Regions from separate parts of the Pseudomonas sp. MDT1-16 genome, predicted to be linked through region 2. Evidence: riboswitches for the same ligand, from Rfam matches in the RefSeq annotation. Region 2 holds a riboswitch; the other holds the start of a gene.

Region 1 (7,240 bases), 710 kb from region 2:
GCGCTCGCCCCGCGCCACGCTGCATGGGCACGCGCCGCGCGCAACCAGACCAGGTCGGCCCGCAAGCCATCGACGCCAGCGGCAAAGCAGCGCTCGGTAATCTGTGCCAGCGCATGATCGTCGAGAGGGACACTTGCCAGCGCGCTGCGCGCTTTCTGGCAACGTTCGCGCAGAGACTGCTGCTGGCTTTCCCACTCAGCGCAGAAGCTGTAGGGATCGCTGTCGAAATCCAGCCGACGGCGGATGATCTGACCCCGTTCGGCTGGTGCTGTGTGACCACTGAGGACGACGTTCAGGCCAAAACGGTCGAGCAGTTGCGGACGCAGTTCGCCCTCTTCCGGGTTCATGGTGCCGATCAGCACGAACTTCGCCGAATGCCGATGGGAAATGCCGTCACGTTCGATCAGATTGGTGCCGCTGGCGGCCACATCCAACAGCAGGTCCACCAGGTGATCGGGCAATAAATTGACCTCATCAACGTAGAGCACACCGCCGTCAGCCTTGGCCAGCACGCCGGGGGAAAACTGCGCGCGCCCCTCGCTCAGGGCAGCGTCCAGGTCGAGCGTGCCCACCAACCGTTCTTCGGTGGCGCCCAACGGCAATGTCACGAATTGGCCGCTGGCCAGCAGGTCCGCCAGGCCTCGGGCCAGCGTTGACTTGGCCATGCCGCGGGGGCCTTCGATGAGTACACCGCCGATTTTCGGGTCGATGGCGGTCAGGTAGAGGGCGAGTTTTAGATCGTCGGCGCCGACCACGGCTGAGAGAGGGAAATGGGGGGTGTCGGTCATGTCGGGTTTCTCATCATGGTCGGTAGCGGGATCGTTCCCACGCTCTGCGTGGGAACGATCAGCTAACGATCCGTTAGCTGTCTTCTTCTATGTCGAGCAACAAATTTTCTAGCGCTTCGCGATACTCACCCGGCTCCTTCCACATCCCCCGCTGCTGCGCCTCCAGCATCCGTTCAGTCATATCACGCAGCGCATGCGGATTATGCTCACGAACAAAATCCCGGGTCGCCGGGTCCAGCAAATACGCCTCCGCCAGCAATGCATATTGGTGATCGTCGATCAGCTGCGTGGTGGCGTCGAACGCAAACAGATTATCAACCGTTGCCGCCAGTTCAAACGCGCCTTTATAGCCGTGGCGCTTCACGCCGTCGATCCACTTCGGATTGGCTGCCCGCGAGCGGATCACCCGGTTCAGCTCTTCCTTCAACGTGCGGATCTTCGGCAAGTCCGGCTGACTGTGATCGCCATGGTAACTGGCCGCGGCTTCACCACTGAGGCTTTCTACGGCGGCGAGCATGCCGCCCTGGAACTGGTAATAGTCGTTGGAGTCGAGCAAGTCGTGCTCACGGTTGTCCTGGTTTTGCAGCACGGCTTGTACTTGGCTCAGGCGCTGAGCGAACTGCTCTCGCGCCGCAGTGCCTTCGTCAGAACCGCCGTAAGCGTAGCCGCCCCAGTTCAGATAAACGTCGGCCAGGTCATCGCGGCTTTGCCACAGACGACCCTCGATGGCGCCCTGCACGCCCGCGCCGTAAGCACCCGGTTTGGCGCCAAAGATGCGCCAACCGGCCTGACGCCTGGCTGCGTCTTCATCCAGCCCCGATTGCATCAACGCTTCGCGCTCGGCGCGCACCTTGGCGGCCAGGGGGTTGAGGTCGTCCGGCTCGTCGAGGGCGGCGACCGCTTGCACAGCGGCGTCGAACAGACGGATCAAGTTGGCAAAGGCATCGCGAAAGAATCCGGAGACGCGCAAGGTCACGTCCACGCGCGGACGGTCCAGCAGGCTCAGCGGCAAAATTTCGAAGTCGTCGACCCGCTGACTGCCCGTCGCCCAGACCGGGCGCACGCCCATCAGCGCCATGGCCTGGGCGATGTCATCGCCGCCGGTGCGCATGGTCGCGGTGCCCCACACCGACAGGCCGAGTTGGCGCAGGTGATCGCCGTGGTCTTGCAGGTGTCGTTCAAGAATCAGGGTGGCCGACTGGAAACCGATGCGCCACGCGGTGGTGGTCGGCAGGTTACGCACGTCCACCGAGTAGAAATTGCGCCCGGTCGGCAGCACGTCGAGTCGACCGCGACTCGGCGCACCACTGGGGCCGGCCGGCACGAAGCGACCGCTGAGCGCGTCGAGCAGACCGCGCATTTCCGCCGGACCGCAGGCGTCCAGCCGAGGAGCGACGACTTCACGCAGGCTGTCGACGATGGCTTTCACCTCTGACCAACATGATTCGTTCAGCAGCTCAACTTCAGCGCTCAATGCCTGCTCGATCAGTTGCGCCGCGAACAGTTCCAGACGTTCGCGGGTATCACCGGCTGTACGCCAGGCTTCATCGGTGAGGGTTTGCAGTTCAATCGGACGCGGCCCGGTCCAAGGTTCGGCGAGCGCGCAATCCAGCGGATCGAAGCCCAACGCGAACGCCTTGGCCAGCGCCCGCAGCAGACTTGATTGGGCGCCACGCCCATCGCCACGCGGAATACGCAGCAAGGCCAGCAAGGTGTCGATACGCAAACGCCCGGTCGGCGACTCGCCGAACACATGCAAACCATCGCGGATCTGCGACTCTTTCAAGTCGCACAAATACGTGTCCAGACGCGGCAACCAGATCGCCGCATCGGCATCACTGTCGAGCTTCTCGTCCAGTTGCAGTTCGCGGTCGATGTGCGTCTCGCGCACCAGTTGCAGGATGTCGCGCTGCAATTCCCGGGCACGGCGCGGATCGAGCAATTGCGCTTCGTAATACTCGTCGGCGAGTAATTCGAGGTTGCGCAACGGGCCGTAGGTTTCGGCGCGCGTCAGCGGCGGCATCAGGTGATCAATGATCACGGCCTGGGTGCGGCGCTTGGCCTGGGCGCCCTCGCCCGGATCATTGACGATGAACGGATAGATGTTCGGCAGCGGCCCGAGCAGCGCATCCGGCCAGCAGTTCTCCGACAGCCCGACGCCTTTGCCCGGCAGCCATTCGAGATTGCCGTGCTTGCCGACGTGGATCACGCCGTGGGCGCCATAGGTGTTACGCAACCAGAAGTAGAACGCCAGATAACCGTGAGGCGGCACCAGGTCCGGGTCGTGATACACCGCGCTCGGATCCACCTGATAACCGCGTGCCGGTTGAATGCCGACGAAGGTCAGGCCAAAGCGCAGCCCGGCGATCATCATTCGCCCGCCACGGAACATCGGATCGCTTTCGGGCGTGCCCCAGCGTTCCAGCACGGCTTGGCGGTTGGATTCGGGCAAGGCGTTGAACATCAGCAGATAGTCTTCCATCGCCAGGCTTTGCTGACATGGACGCTGGTCAAGGGTGTCGAGGTCGTTGCTGACGCCACCGAGCAATTGCTGGATCAACGCGGTGCCAGTGTCCGGTAACTCCGCCGGTAGCGGATAACCTTCGGTGTGCAGCGCACGGAGGATATTCAGCGCGGCGGCCGGGGTGTCGAGGCCCACGCCGTTGCCGATACGACCATCACGAGTCGGGTAGTTGGCGAGGATCAAGGCGATGCGCTTCTCGCCATTGGGCACGCGCGCCAGATCAATCCAGCGCCGCGCCAGTTCGGCGACAAAATCCATACGTTCAGGTTGCGGCCGGTAGCAGACCACGTCCGACTGGCTGCGCTCGCTGCGCCAGGCCAAGTCCTTGAAGCTAATCGGCCGGCTGATGATTCGGCCATCCAGTTCCGGCAGCGCGATGTGCATTGCCAGATCGCGTGGACCGAGGCCCTGTTCACTGGCGCGCCAACCGGGCTCGTTGTCCTGGGCGCAAATCGCCTGAATGACCGGGATGTTGCGACGAAACGGTCGCCGGTGCGGCGCTTCGGGGCTGGATTGAGCGAAACCGGTGGTGTTGAGAATCACGCCGGCGTCGACTTCATCCAACCAGTCCTCGACCGCCGTCAGGCAGCCGGGCTCTTTCAAACTGGCCAGCGCAATTGGCAACGGGTTCAACCCCGCCGCTTGCAAACGCTGGCAGAAAATATCGATGAAACCGGTGTTCGCCGCTTGCAGATGCGAACGGTAAAACAGCACCGCCGCCACCGGTTGATCGGCCTGCCAGTCGGCTTGCCAATCGTGAAGGGCTGCGGGGCTTTTTTGCGGATGGTAGATCGCCGTGCGCGGCAGAGTTTGCGGCTCGGCCCAGGCGTAGTCGCGATCCAGCCAACGATTGGCGAGGCAGCGGAAAAAATCCAGGGCATTGCTCATGCCGCCCTGACGCAAAAACTGCCAAAGCCGATCGCGGTCGCAGGCTGCCACGGTGCTGAGGTCGCTGAGTTCCGGGTCCGGGCGGTCATCGCCGGGTACCAGAATCAGCTGCACGCCGCGCTGGGACAACGCCACCAAGCGCTCCACGCCATAACGCCAATAGGCGATGCCGCCGTGCAGCGAGATCAGAATCACCTTGGCGTGGCGCAGCACTTCGTCGACATACAGGTCGACCGACGCATGATTCTGCACCTGCATCGGGTTGGCCAGGCGCACGCTCGGGTAATCGTCAGGCAACTGCTGCGCCGCTTCGGCGAGCAGCGCGAGGCTGGAGTCGCCACTGCACAGGATCACCAGCTCGGCGGGGGTTTGTCCAAGGTCGGCAATGTTGTCATCCGACACGAAACCGCCGGGTTGGGTCCTGAGCAGGTGCATGGCTTAAACGCTGAGCGCAGCGCGCAATTGCGTTTCGAGTAGAATTCCGTCCAGTTCCTGGCCGATCAATACCAGGCGCGTGGTGCGCGCTTCGTCGGCGCCCCACTGACGGTCGAAATGCTTGTCGAAACGTGTGCCCACGCCCTGGATTAACAGGCGCATTGGTTTGTTCGGGATGGCGGCGAAACCTTTGACACGCAGGATGCCGTGCTGAACCACCAATTGAGTCAACGCGTCCAGCAGCAGGCTTTCGTCTGCCTGGGGCAGTTCGATGGAGATCGAATCGAAAGCATCGTGATCGTGATCGTCCTCACCTTCATGGTGGTGATCGTGATGGCTGTGGCGGCTGTCGATGTGTTCTTCGGAACCGGCGCCGAGGCCGATCAGCACGTCCAGTGGCAGACGACCGCTGCTGGCTTCGATGACTTTTACGGCAGGCGGCAACTCTTCGGCAACTTCCAGGCGCACACGGGCCAGGTCTTCAGGGCTGATCAGGTCGGCCTTGTTGAGGATCACCAGGTCGGCGCTGGCCAGTTGGTCGGCGAACAGCTCGTGCAGCGGCGATTCGTGGTCCAGGTTCGGGTCGAGTTTGCGCTGGGCATCGACCTGGTCCGGGAAAGCCGCGAAGGTGCCGGCGGCGACCGCTGGGCTATCGACCACGGTGATGACCGCGTCAACGGTGCAGGCGCTGCGGATTTCTGGCCACTGGAAGGCTTGCACCAGCGGTTTTGGCAGGGCCAGACCCGAGGTTTCGATGAGGATGTGGTCGAGGTCGCCGCGACGGGCGACCAATTCGCGCATCACCGGGAAGAATTCTTCTTGAACGGTGCAGCACAGGCAGCCGTTGGCCAATTCGTAAACGCGGCCGTTGGCTTCTTCTTCTGTGCAGCCGATGGAGCACTGCTTGAGAATTTCGCCGTCGATGCCCAGCTCGCCGAACTCGTTGACGATCACCGCGATGCGGCGGCCCTGAGCGTTGTCGAGCATGTGCCGCAGCAAGGTGGTTTTGCCCGAGCCGAGGAAGCCGGTAACGATGGTGACAGGGAGTTTGGCCAGTGTTTTCATCGGATGCCCTTTGGCAAGGTGGCGGGCATACGGGACGACGACCGGCAACGCGGACGCGCGTGCCTGAAGAGTTCGCCACCGGATCACCCCGCCCGGTTGAAAGTGAGAATCTGTGTCGAGGCAGGTCTCCTGGCTGACGGCTTGCCAGTCGTTCGACTGACGTTGGCTGCGCCTTCCCGCGGGCCCGATAGACAGGGCTTACAGTGGCGTGGCAGCCAACAGAACCGTTCACAGTTGCGGGGGCAGCCGCGGCATCGACCGCGTTCCCTTCTTAGCTTCGGCAGACGCCGAAGAACCTCGAAAGCGCAAGGCTACGCATCGTCTCGGGGCGGGTCAATGTTCACTTGAGCTCGCGAAGGGCGCGACTCGGTATCCAAGTGAGAACCCTTGCCAATTGACGCCCAACCCCCGCCCATGCTCTCCTACACGCCTTGTTACGGGTGCCCTTCACAGGGTGAAACGGGAAACCGGTGAATCATGTGCTTTACTCTAAAGCCATGTCAGTCCGGTGCTGCCCCCGCAACGGTAAGCGAGCGAAGCGTCAGATCCACTGTGCCAGCAGTTCGGCATGGGAAGGTGATGTTTGCAGGTCAAGGCGAAAGCCAGCGCCCCTCGTGAGCCCGGAGACCGGCCCGCAACACAAAGTGACCATTACGATCACTGAATAACAAACCCGCGGTGGGCGGGCGCTGTTTGAACCCCTGCGCGCCCGACTCGCAGGGGTCTTCCATGCGCTCTATTCACCCGCTGACAGACCAGAGGGAAGCGCCATGTCGATCATCAGCAGTACCGGCAGCAACACCGATAAGAGCACCGCCAGCACCACCACGCCCCTGACTCAACGCCTGACCGCCGCTGTGTGTGCGTCGATCCTTGGCGCTAGCCTGGTGTATTTCGCCGGTTTCTCGCACATCGAAGCGGTGCACAATGCCGCGCACGATACCCGCCACAGCTCTGCATTCCCGTGCCATTGAGACCTGTTTACATGATCAAGCGTATTGCGCAAACCGCAGGGTTCACCGGGCTGCTGGCCGCCCTGTTGCTGACCGTGCTGCAAAGCTTCTGGGTGGCTCCGCTGATTTCGCAGGCCGAGACTTACGAAAAGTCCGAGCCCGCCGCTGTTGCCGTTCACGAACACGCAGCAGGTGTTGTCGCTGCTCACACTCACGACGCCGGAGCCTGGGAACCGGAAGACGGCTGGCAGCGCGTGCTGTCGACCACGGGCGGCAACCTGGTGGTAGCGGTCGGTTTCGCCCTGATGCTTGCCGGTCTTTACACCTTGCGCGCGCCGACTCGTACTTCCCAAGGCCTGCTCTGGGGCCTGGCCGGTTATGCGACGTTCGTGCTGGCACCCACCCTCGGCCTGCCACCTGAGCTGCCGGGCACTGCTGCTGCCGATTTGGCGCAACGGCAGGTCTGGTGGATCGGCACAGCCGCCTCCACGGCGGTCGGCATCGCCTTGATCGTGTTCAGCCGCCACTGGTTGATGAAAGTGCTCGGCGTGGCCATTCTGGCCGTTCCTCACGTGATCGGCGCACCA
Region 2 (7,240 bases):
GACGGTGCCGCCGCTGAAATGGCGCATGTCGCGGCGTTCGCCGATGGCTCGGTAGACCGCCGCGCGTTCGGCTTCGGAGAAGGCGTTGTCGGTCATGGCCTCTTCGCGAGCAAGCCCGCTCCCACAGGGTTCTGGTCAGGCGCAAATAGCGCGGCAACCGCCGATGGATTGGACGGGAAATAGAAGTGCACATAAGAGGCGGTCATCCGCCCCTGACGATAAACCGCCTCCGCCCCGCGCCCGCCGTTAGGGCTCAAGCCCCGGGCAATCGGCTCCAACTCGGTGCTGGTCAACGAGTGGTGATAGGTGTGGCCGCGTAATAAGCCTTCGGGCAACTCGACCGCCTGCAACGCCAACGCAGCCAGACGCTTTTGCATCACCGCGTCCCCTGCCAGCAGGCCGACTAATTCCGCGCGAGTGCCCTCGACATCGGTCAACGAATCAAGCAAATAAAGCATGCCGCCACATTCGGCCAACAACGGTTTACCCGCCGCATGGTGAGCTCGGATTGCGCTCAGCATTGTGGTGTTCTGTGACAGCGCCACATGGTGCAATTCGGGATAACCGCCAGGCAGATAGAGGCTGTCCGCTTCCGGCAATTGCGCGTCACGGATCGGCGAGAAAAACAGCAATTGAGCGCCCATGGCGCGCAGCAGATCCAGGCTTGCGCCGTAGGTGAAGGCAAACGCTTCGTCACGGGCCACGGCAATTCGCAAACCCGTCAGCAACGGCTCGGCTTCGAGCACATCCGGGGCGGCGAATTCGACGGCCGGTGGCAGCTCGACCTCACAGCTGCTGGCCAACGCATCGGCGGCCGCATCGAGGCGCAGATCGAGATCGTTCAACTCACTGGCCTGAACCAGACCCAAATGACGACTCGGCAATTCGATCCCGGTTTCCCGGGACAAGGCGCCGTACCAGCGCAAACCTTCAGTGAGGCTGCCTTCCAGTAATTGCGCGTGACGCAGGGTGCCGACGCGGTTGGCCAGCACACCGGCAAACGGTAAATCCGGCTGATAGCGCGCCAACCCCAACGCCAGTGCGCCGAAGGTCTGGGCCATGGCGGTGCCGTCGATCACACCCAGCACCGGCACACCGAAATGCCGCGCCAGATCAGCGCTGGACGGCGTACCGTCAAATAGCCCCATGACGCCTTCGATGAGGATCAGATCGGCTTCGCCGGCGGCTTCCCACAACAGACGACGACTTTCCTGCTCGCCGACCATCCACATGTCCAGTTGATACACCGGCGCACCGCTGGCGCGCTCGAGAATCATCGGGTCGAGAAAGTCCGGGCCGCACTTGAACACGCGAACCTTGCGCCCCTGATTGCGATGCAAACGGGCCAGCGCGGCGGTGACGGTGGTCTTGCCCTGACCGGAGGCCGGCGCGGCGATCAGCACCGCCGGGCAGTGACGACTGATTTTCATAAAGTAGTATTCACAGCTCGACGCCTTTTTGCGCTTTGATCCCGGCCTGGAACGCATGTTTGATCACGCCCATTTCGGTGACCGTGTCGGCCAGTTCGATCATCTCCGGCTTGGCGCCGCGACCGGTAACCACCACATGTTGCATCGGCGGACGCGCCTGCAAATCGCTGAGCACCTGATCGAGATCCAGATAACCGTGCTTGAGCGCAATGTTCAACTCATCCAGCAGCACCAGGCCAATCGACGGATCACGCAGCAGTTCACGGGACACCGCCCATGCAGCTTCCGCGGCGGCGATGTCACGCTGGCGATCCTGGGTTTCCCAGGTGAAGCCCTCGCCCATCACATGAAAACGCACCTGTTCCGGGAAGCGCCGGAAGAACAGTTCTTCGCCGGTGCTGTTACGCCCCTTGATGAACTGCACCACGCCACACTGCATGCCGTGGCCCATGGAACGGGCGAGCATGCCGAAGGCCGAACTGCTTTTGCCTTTGCCGTTGCCGGTCAGCACCAGCAGCAGGCCGCATTCATTCGGGGAGTTGGCGATGCGTTCGTCGATCACGGCTTTTTTGCGCAGCATACGCGCCAGATGACGTTCGTCACGATCGGGGGTATCAGTCATGGGGGAGCTCTCCGTTGAGGCTGGATAACGGCGGGCAGGCACAAGAATAGACGGCAAAAAGCCTGGCATCGCCCACCGTGATGCCGCTGGATGGATCAGGCCGGTCTCCGGGCTCATGAGCGGCGATTCGCCTGACTGCGCGCCTTCCCATGTCGACAGTCGACACAGTGGCTCAAGGCGCAGCCTTCACTTATTTACCGTTGCGGGGGCAGCGCCGGGATCGTGATCATTCTTCACTTGAAGAGATTCACTCACCGGCTTCCCTGTTTCACTCTGTCGACCGCAGTCACAGAGCACCTGAAACAAGCCGCGAAGGTTAGAGGGTTGGGGATGGAGCGTCAATTGAAGACGGGTGGCCTGCGAGCGAATAACTGCCGTCGATCAATTATCTGACGCCAATCTTGTGCCACACTTCCAGCAGTGATATCAAAGAGCCACACTCTCACAACACAATAACAAAGGTGAGCCACATGCAAGGCATGATCATCAGCAATCCGAAGCTGGAATTCCTGCGCCCGGTGCTGGAACGCTGGTTTGACTGTATCGACCGCTACAACGCCGTGCGCGGCGATAACGACACGCCTTACTGGTTCGACGAAAAAGCCAACCTGAGCCTGCTGTCCGCCGCTGCGTGGATGGCGGAAATGGTGACGCTGCAGCAAACACCGACCCGTAAACAGACCGAAGAAGGCGAACGCAATGGCCGCGCCGATCTGTTTATCGCGACCCGCGAAGAACGCGCTTACCTTCAGGCGACCCAGCGCTGGCCACGCGTGAACAGCCTGAACCTGACTCAAGCATTGCAGGACATCACCAGCGACGCCAAGCGCATCAGCTACGCCAGCGACCTGAAACTCGGCTGCCTGTTCGTTGCGCCACAAAAGGCCCAACAAAGCGCTACCCCGGAAGAACTCCAGGACATGGTCGACGACCTGCAAAAGGAACACACCTGCGCGGTGGCCTGGTATTTCCCCTACGCCTATCGCAAGTTGCGCAACGAAACCGGCAACTATCACCCCGGCATTGCCGTGCTGCTCAAGGAAGCCCGCGGCTGAACGGTTGAACCATCGCGCACCTGCGCTTCTCTATTGATTAGGTCAATGCATTCATAGGGAAGATCAGCATGCGCAAGCCTCAGCTCGCTCTCGTCATCGTGCTCGCCGGAGGGCTTGCCGCCTGTGGTGAAACCTCCAGGCTGCAAATCTCCGACGGCACCGGCCCCTCGCCCAAGCTGCCAGAACCAAACAAAACCCTGATCCCGACGGTGAACATCGCCCCGGCGATCGGCTGGCCGGTCGGCGCGAAACCCATCGCCGCGACAGGAACTCAAGTGGCAGCCTTTGCTGAAGGTCTCGATCACCCGCGCTGGCTCTACGTGTTGCCCAACGGCGACGTGCTGGTCGCCGAAACCAATGCACCGCCCAAACCCGATGACGGCAAAGGCATTCGTGGCTGGGTCATGGGCAAAGTCATGGGCCGTGCGGGCGCCAAAGTACCGAGCCCGAACCGCATCACGCTGCTGCGGGACAAGGATCACGACGGCATTGCCGAAACCCGCACTGTGTTTTTGGAAAAGCTCAACTCGCCCTTCGGCATGACCCTGGTCGGCAATGACCTGTACGTCGCCGATACGGACCGCTTGCTGCGCTTCCACTATGAAAACGGCGAGACGGCGATCAAGTCACAGCCGATGAAGGTGATCGACCTGCCAGGCGGTACGCTCAATCACCACTGGACCAAAAACGTCATCGCCAGCAAGGACGGCAGCAAGTTGTACGTCACGGTGGGCTCCAACAGCAACGTCGCCGAAAACGGCATGGACAAGGAAGAAGGTCGCGCGGCGATCTGGGAAGTGGATCGCACCACCGGCAACCATCGGATCTTCGCCTCGGGAATTCGTAATCCAAACGGCCTGGCCTGGGAACCTCGGAGCGGCGCACTGTGGACGGCGGTCAACGAGCGCGACGAAATCGGCAGCGACCTGGTGCCGGACTACATCACTTCAGTGAAAGACGGCGGGTTCTACGGCTGGCCTTACAGTTATTACGGCCAGCACGTCGACATTCGCGTCGAGCCGCAAAACCCCGACCTCGTGGCCAAGGCCATTGCTCCGGACTACGCGGTCGGCCCGCATACCGCATCGCTGGGCCTGACGTTCGCTGAAGGCAACACGCTGCCGGCGCAATTCAAGGAAGGCGCATTCGTCGGCCAGCATGGCTCGTGGAATCGTAAACCGCACAGTGGCTACAAAGTGATTTTCGTACCGTTCAGCGCAGGGAAACCGGTCGGGCAGCCGGTTGATGTGCTCACCGGCTTCCTCAATGACGAGGAAAAAGCCATGGGCCGTCCGGTAGGCGTGGTGATTGATCAGCAGGGTGATTTGTTGGTGGCGGATGACGTGGGGAACAAGGTGTGGCGCGTGTCGGCGGCCAAGTAAGCGCTTAGCGCTTGCGGCACAGGGTCAATCCATCGCCCAACGGCAACAATGACAGATCCACACGCGAGTCATCTTTCAAGGCGCGATTGAGTGCCTGGATGGCTCGGGTGTCTTCGCTCTCGGGATTGTCCTCAAGCACCCGTCCGCTCCACAGCGTGTTATCAAACACCGCCAGACCGCCAACACGCAGCAGACGCAGGGCGTGCTCCAGATAGCGTGGATAGTTGGCTTTGTCGGCATCAATGAAGATCAGGTCGAACGGCTCTTGTTGATCCAGCTGAGCCAGGGTTTCCAGCGCAGGTGCCAAGCGTAGGTCTATTCGTCCGGTTAACCCCGCCTCCTGCCAGTAACGGCGTGCGGTGGCATTGTAGTCGCCAGGAATGTCGCAGCAGATCAGCGAGCCGTCATCCGGTAATGCAGCCGCCATGCACAAGGCGCTGTAACCGGTGAAGGTGCCGACCTCCAGCAGACGCTTGGCGCCGGTGAGTTTCACCAGTAGCGCAAGAAACTGACCCTGCTCCGGCGCCACTTGCCAGCGCGCCATGGACAGCGCCTGGGTTTCGTCACGCAGACGCTTGAGCAGCGCCGTTTCGCGCAGGGAAACATCGAGCAGGTATCGATACAGGGAATCGTCGAGATTGAGTGTGCGAGCGGTCATGACAACCTCTGCCATTTAGGGGTTGCGTGCCAAGTGCTCCGGTTGCAAGACGCGCTTGGCACTCAGATAGGCTTTCTGCCAGTAAGCTTTGGACAAGCTGTCGAGCTTCACCGTGCCGCCGGTGGCGGGCGCATGGACGAAGCGACCTTCGCCGACGTAGATCCCGGCGTGGCTGACCTGGGAGCCGCCATTGGTGGCGAAGAAGATCAGGTCACCAGTTTGCAGACCTTCCTTGCCCACACTGGCCGCCTGCATGCTGATCATCTCGCGGGTGGTACGCGGCAGGGAAATGCCGGCGACGTCATGGTAGACGTAACCGATCAGCCCGCTGCAATCGAAACCCGAAGCCGGCGTGTTGCCACCCCAACGGTACGGGGTGCCCACCAGGCCGAGCGCGCGGAACAACACGTCTTCTGCCTCAGGGGAGAATGCTTGGGAGGAACCGAAAACAATGGGCGCGCGAACCACCGGCGCAGGAGGCGGTGTACGGCTGGCGCAGGCGCTGAGCAGCGCTGCGAAGAACATGATTGCGAGGCGGGCCGACGTCGACATAGGCAGAACATCCTGATCTGGCTGCGGCTTTTTCTGCCGGGAGGACAGAAAAGAAAACCGCCTGCGCAGGACGCAGGCGGTTTGCCATCAATAATAGATCAGGATTCTAGCGGCTACGCGGCAAACTTCAAGTAAGACTTTAAGTTCACCTTACAAAAAGTCCGCTTACTTGCGAGCCGTGACGATACTCGGGGCTGCAGTTGGCGCCATCGCCAGTGCGCGCTTGGCTTCGATGAAGGTCTTGCTCCAGTAGCTGTCGCCCAGGCTATCGATCCGGACACCACCGCTGCGACGGCTGCTGGAATGGATGAACTGGTTGTCACCCAGGTAGATCCCGGCGTGACTGACGCGGCCGCGACGGCCATTGGTGGCGAAAAACAGCAAGTCGCCAGGCTTCAGTTTGCTGCGCGAAACCAACGGAGCGTCCACGTTGATCATTTCGCGAGTGGAGCGTGGCAAGTTCAGGCCGGCTTCTTCACGAAACAGGTAACCGATGAAGCCACTGCAATCAAAGCCGGCTTCGGAGGTGCCGCCGAAACGGTAACGGGTACCGATCAGGGACATGCCGCGTTCGAGGATGCTGTCGGCCAGAACCGGAAGCTGGTACGACTTGCCGCCGGCGAAGTCTGCCAATTCTTTTTCGGTGGCCGCCTCTTCCTGTTCAAGCGCTTGCTGATAAAGAACGGAAGATTGGGCAGAAACAGAATTTTTAGCCTGCTGTTGCTGCGCTTGCTGGGACACTGGAGAGTGAGCAGCGCAACCGAACAACAGGGTGACGAGTGCGAGGGGCACGAGGGGTGCAAAGCGATTTAGCATGGGCACGACCGTGTCTGATTCTAAAGAAGGCGAGACTATGCCCACTATCAATCTCATTTGCAAATTCAATCGATCTTGATGTGACTTATCGGTTTCTCGTTTACATCTAAGCGCTTAAGCCCGTTTTAGACGTTCGCGCAGCCTGCAACCCTGTAGGAATGCGGAATTCTTGACGCCTGAAATATGCCGCAACCCGCGACAGGCTTGGGTTTTACCAGCCTAACGTTTCTTTCAGAAAGGGGATCGTCAGCTTGCGCTGAGCTTGAAGGGAGGCCTGATCGAGGCGTTCAAGCAGCTCGAAAAGCGCGCTCATGCTGCGGGTACCGCGGGTCAAAATGAAATGCCCGACTTCATCGGTCAAATGCAGACCGCGACGCGATGCGCGCAGTTGCAAGGCACGCAATTTGTCTTCGTCGGAGAGCGGACGCATCTGAAAGATCAACGCCAACGTCAGACGGGATTTGAGGTCCGCCAGCTTCACCGGCAGTTCGCGCGGGGATGTCGAAGCGGCGATCAGCAGGCGTCGACCGCTGTCACGCAGACGATTGAACAGATGGAACAGCGCCTCCTCCCAATCCGCTCGACCGGCTACCGCCTGCAAATCATCCAGGCAGACCAGCTCGTACTGTTCGAGGTTGTCGAGGATGGCAATGCCACGATCAAGCAGCTCGGCCAACGGCAAATACACCGCCGGCTCCCCCAGTTGTTCGAAGCGCAGGCAGGCC

What was found. Region 2 has a riboswitch for cobalamin ahead of cobO (cob(I)yrinic acid a,c-diamide adenosyltransferase). Riboswitches for the same ligand answer to the same signal wherever they lie in the genome.
Region 1: another riboswitch for cobalamin. It lies ahead of cobW (cobalamin biosynthesis protein CobW); the one in region 2 lies ahead of cobO (cob(I)yrinic acid a,c-diamide adenosyltransferase).

The regions. Positions count from the first base shown of each region.
Region 1 is NZ_CM142717.1:3,633,721-3,640,960, forward strand. It holds gene ACYZT3_RS16605 (ATP-binding protein) at 1-788, opposite strand, end outside; gene cobN (cobaltochelatase subunit CobN) at 862-4,635, opposite strand; gene cobW (cobalamin biosynthesis protein CobW) at 4,639-5,700, opposite strand; cobalamin riboswitch at 5,803-6,015, opposite strand; cobalamin riboswitch at 6,122-6,350, shown strand; gene ACYZT3_RS16620 (CbtB domain-containing protein) at 6,471-6,674, shown strand; gene ACYZT3_RS16625 (CbtA family protein) at 6,686-7,240, shown strand, end outside.
Region 2 is NZ_CM142717.1:4,340,331-4,347,570, forward strand. It holds gene bluB (5,6-dimethylbenzimidazole synthase) at 1-96, opposite strand, end outside; gene ACYZT3_RS19895 (cobyrinate a,c-diamide synthase) at 93-1,430, opposite strand; gene cobO (cob(I)yrinic acid a,c-diamide adenosyltransferase) at 1,441-2,052, opposite strand; cobalamin riboswitch at 2,134-2,368, opposite strand; gene ACYZT3_RS19905 (hypothetical protein) at 2,523-3,107, shown strand; gene ACYZT3_RS19910 (PQQ-dependent sugar dehydrogenase) at 3,176-4,489, shown strand; gene ACYZT3_RS19915 (O-methyltransferase) at 4,494-5,147, opposite strand; gene ACYZT3_RS19920 (C40 family peptidase) at 5,163-5,699, opposite strand; gene ACYZT3_RS19925 (C40 family peptidase) at 5,865-6,515, opposite strand; gene hda (DnaA regulatory inactivator Hda) at 6,727-7,240, opposite strand, start outside.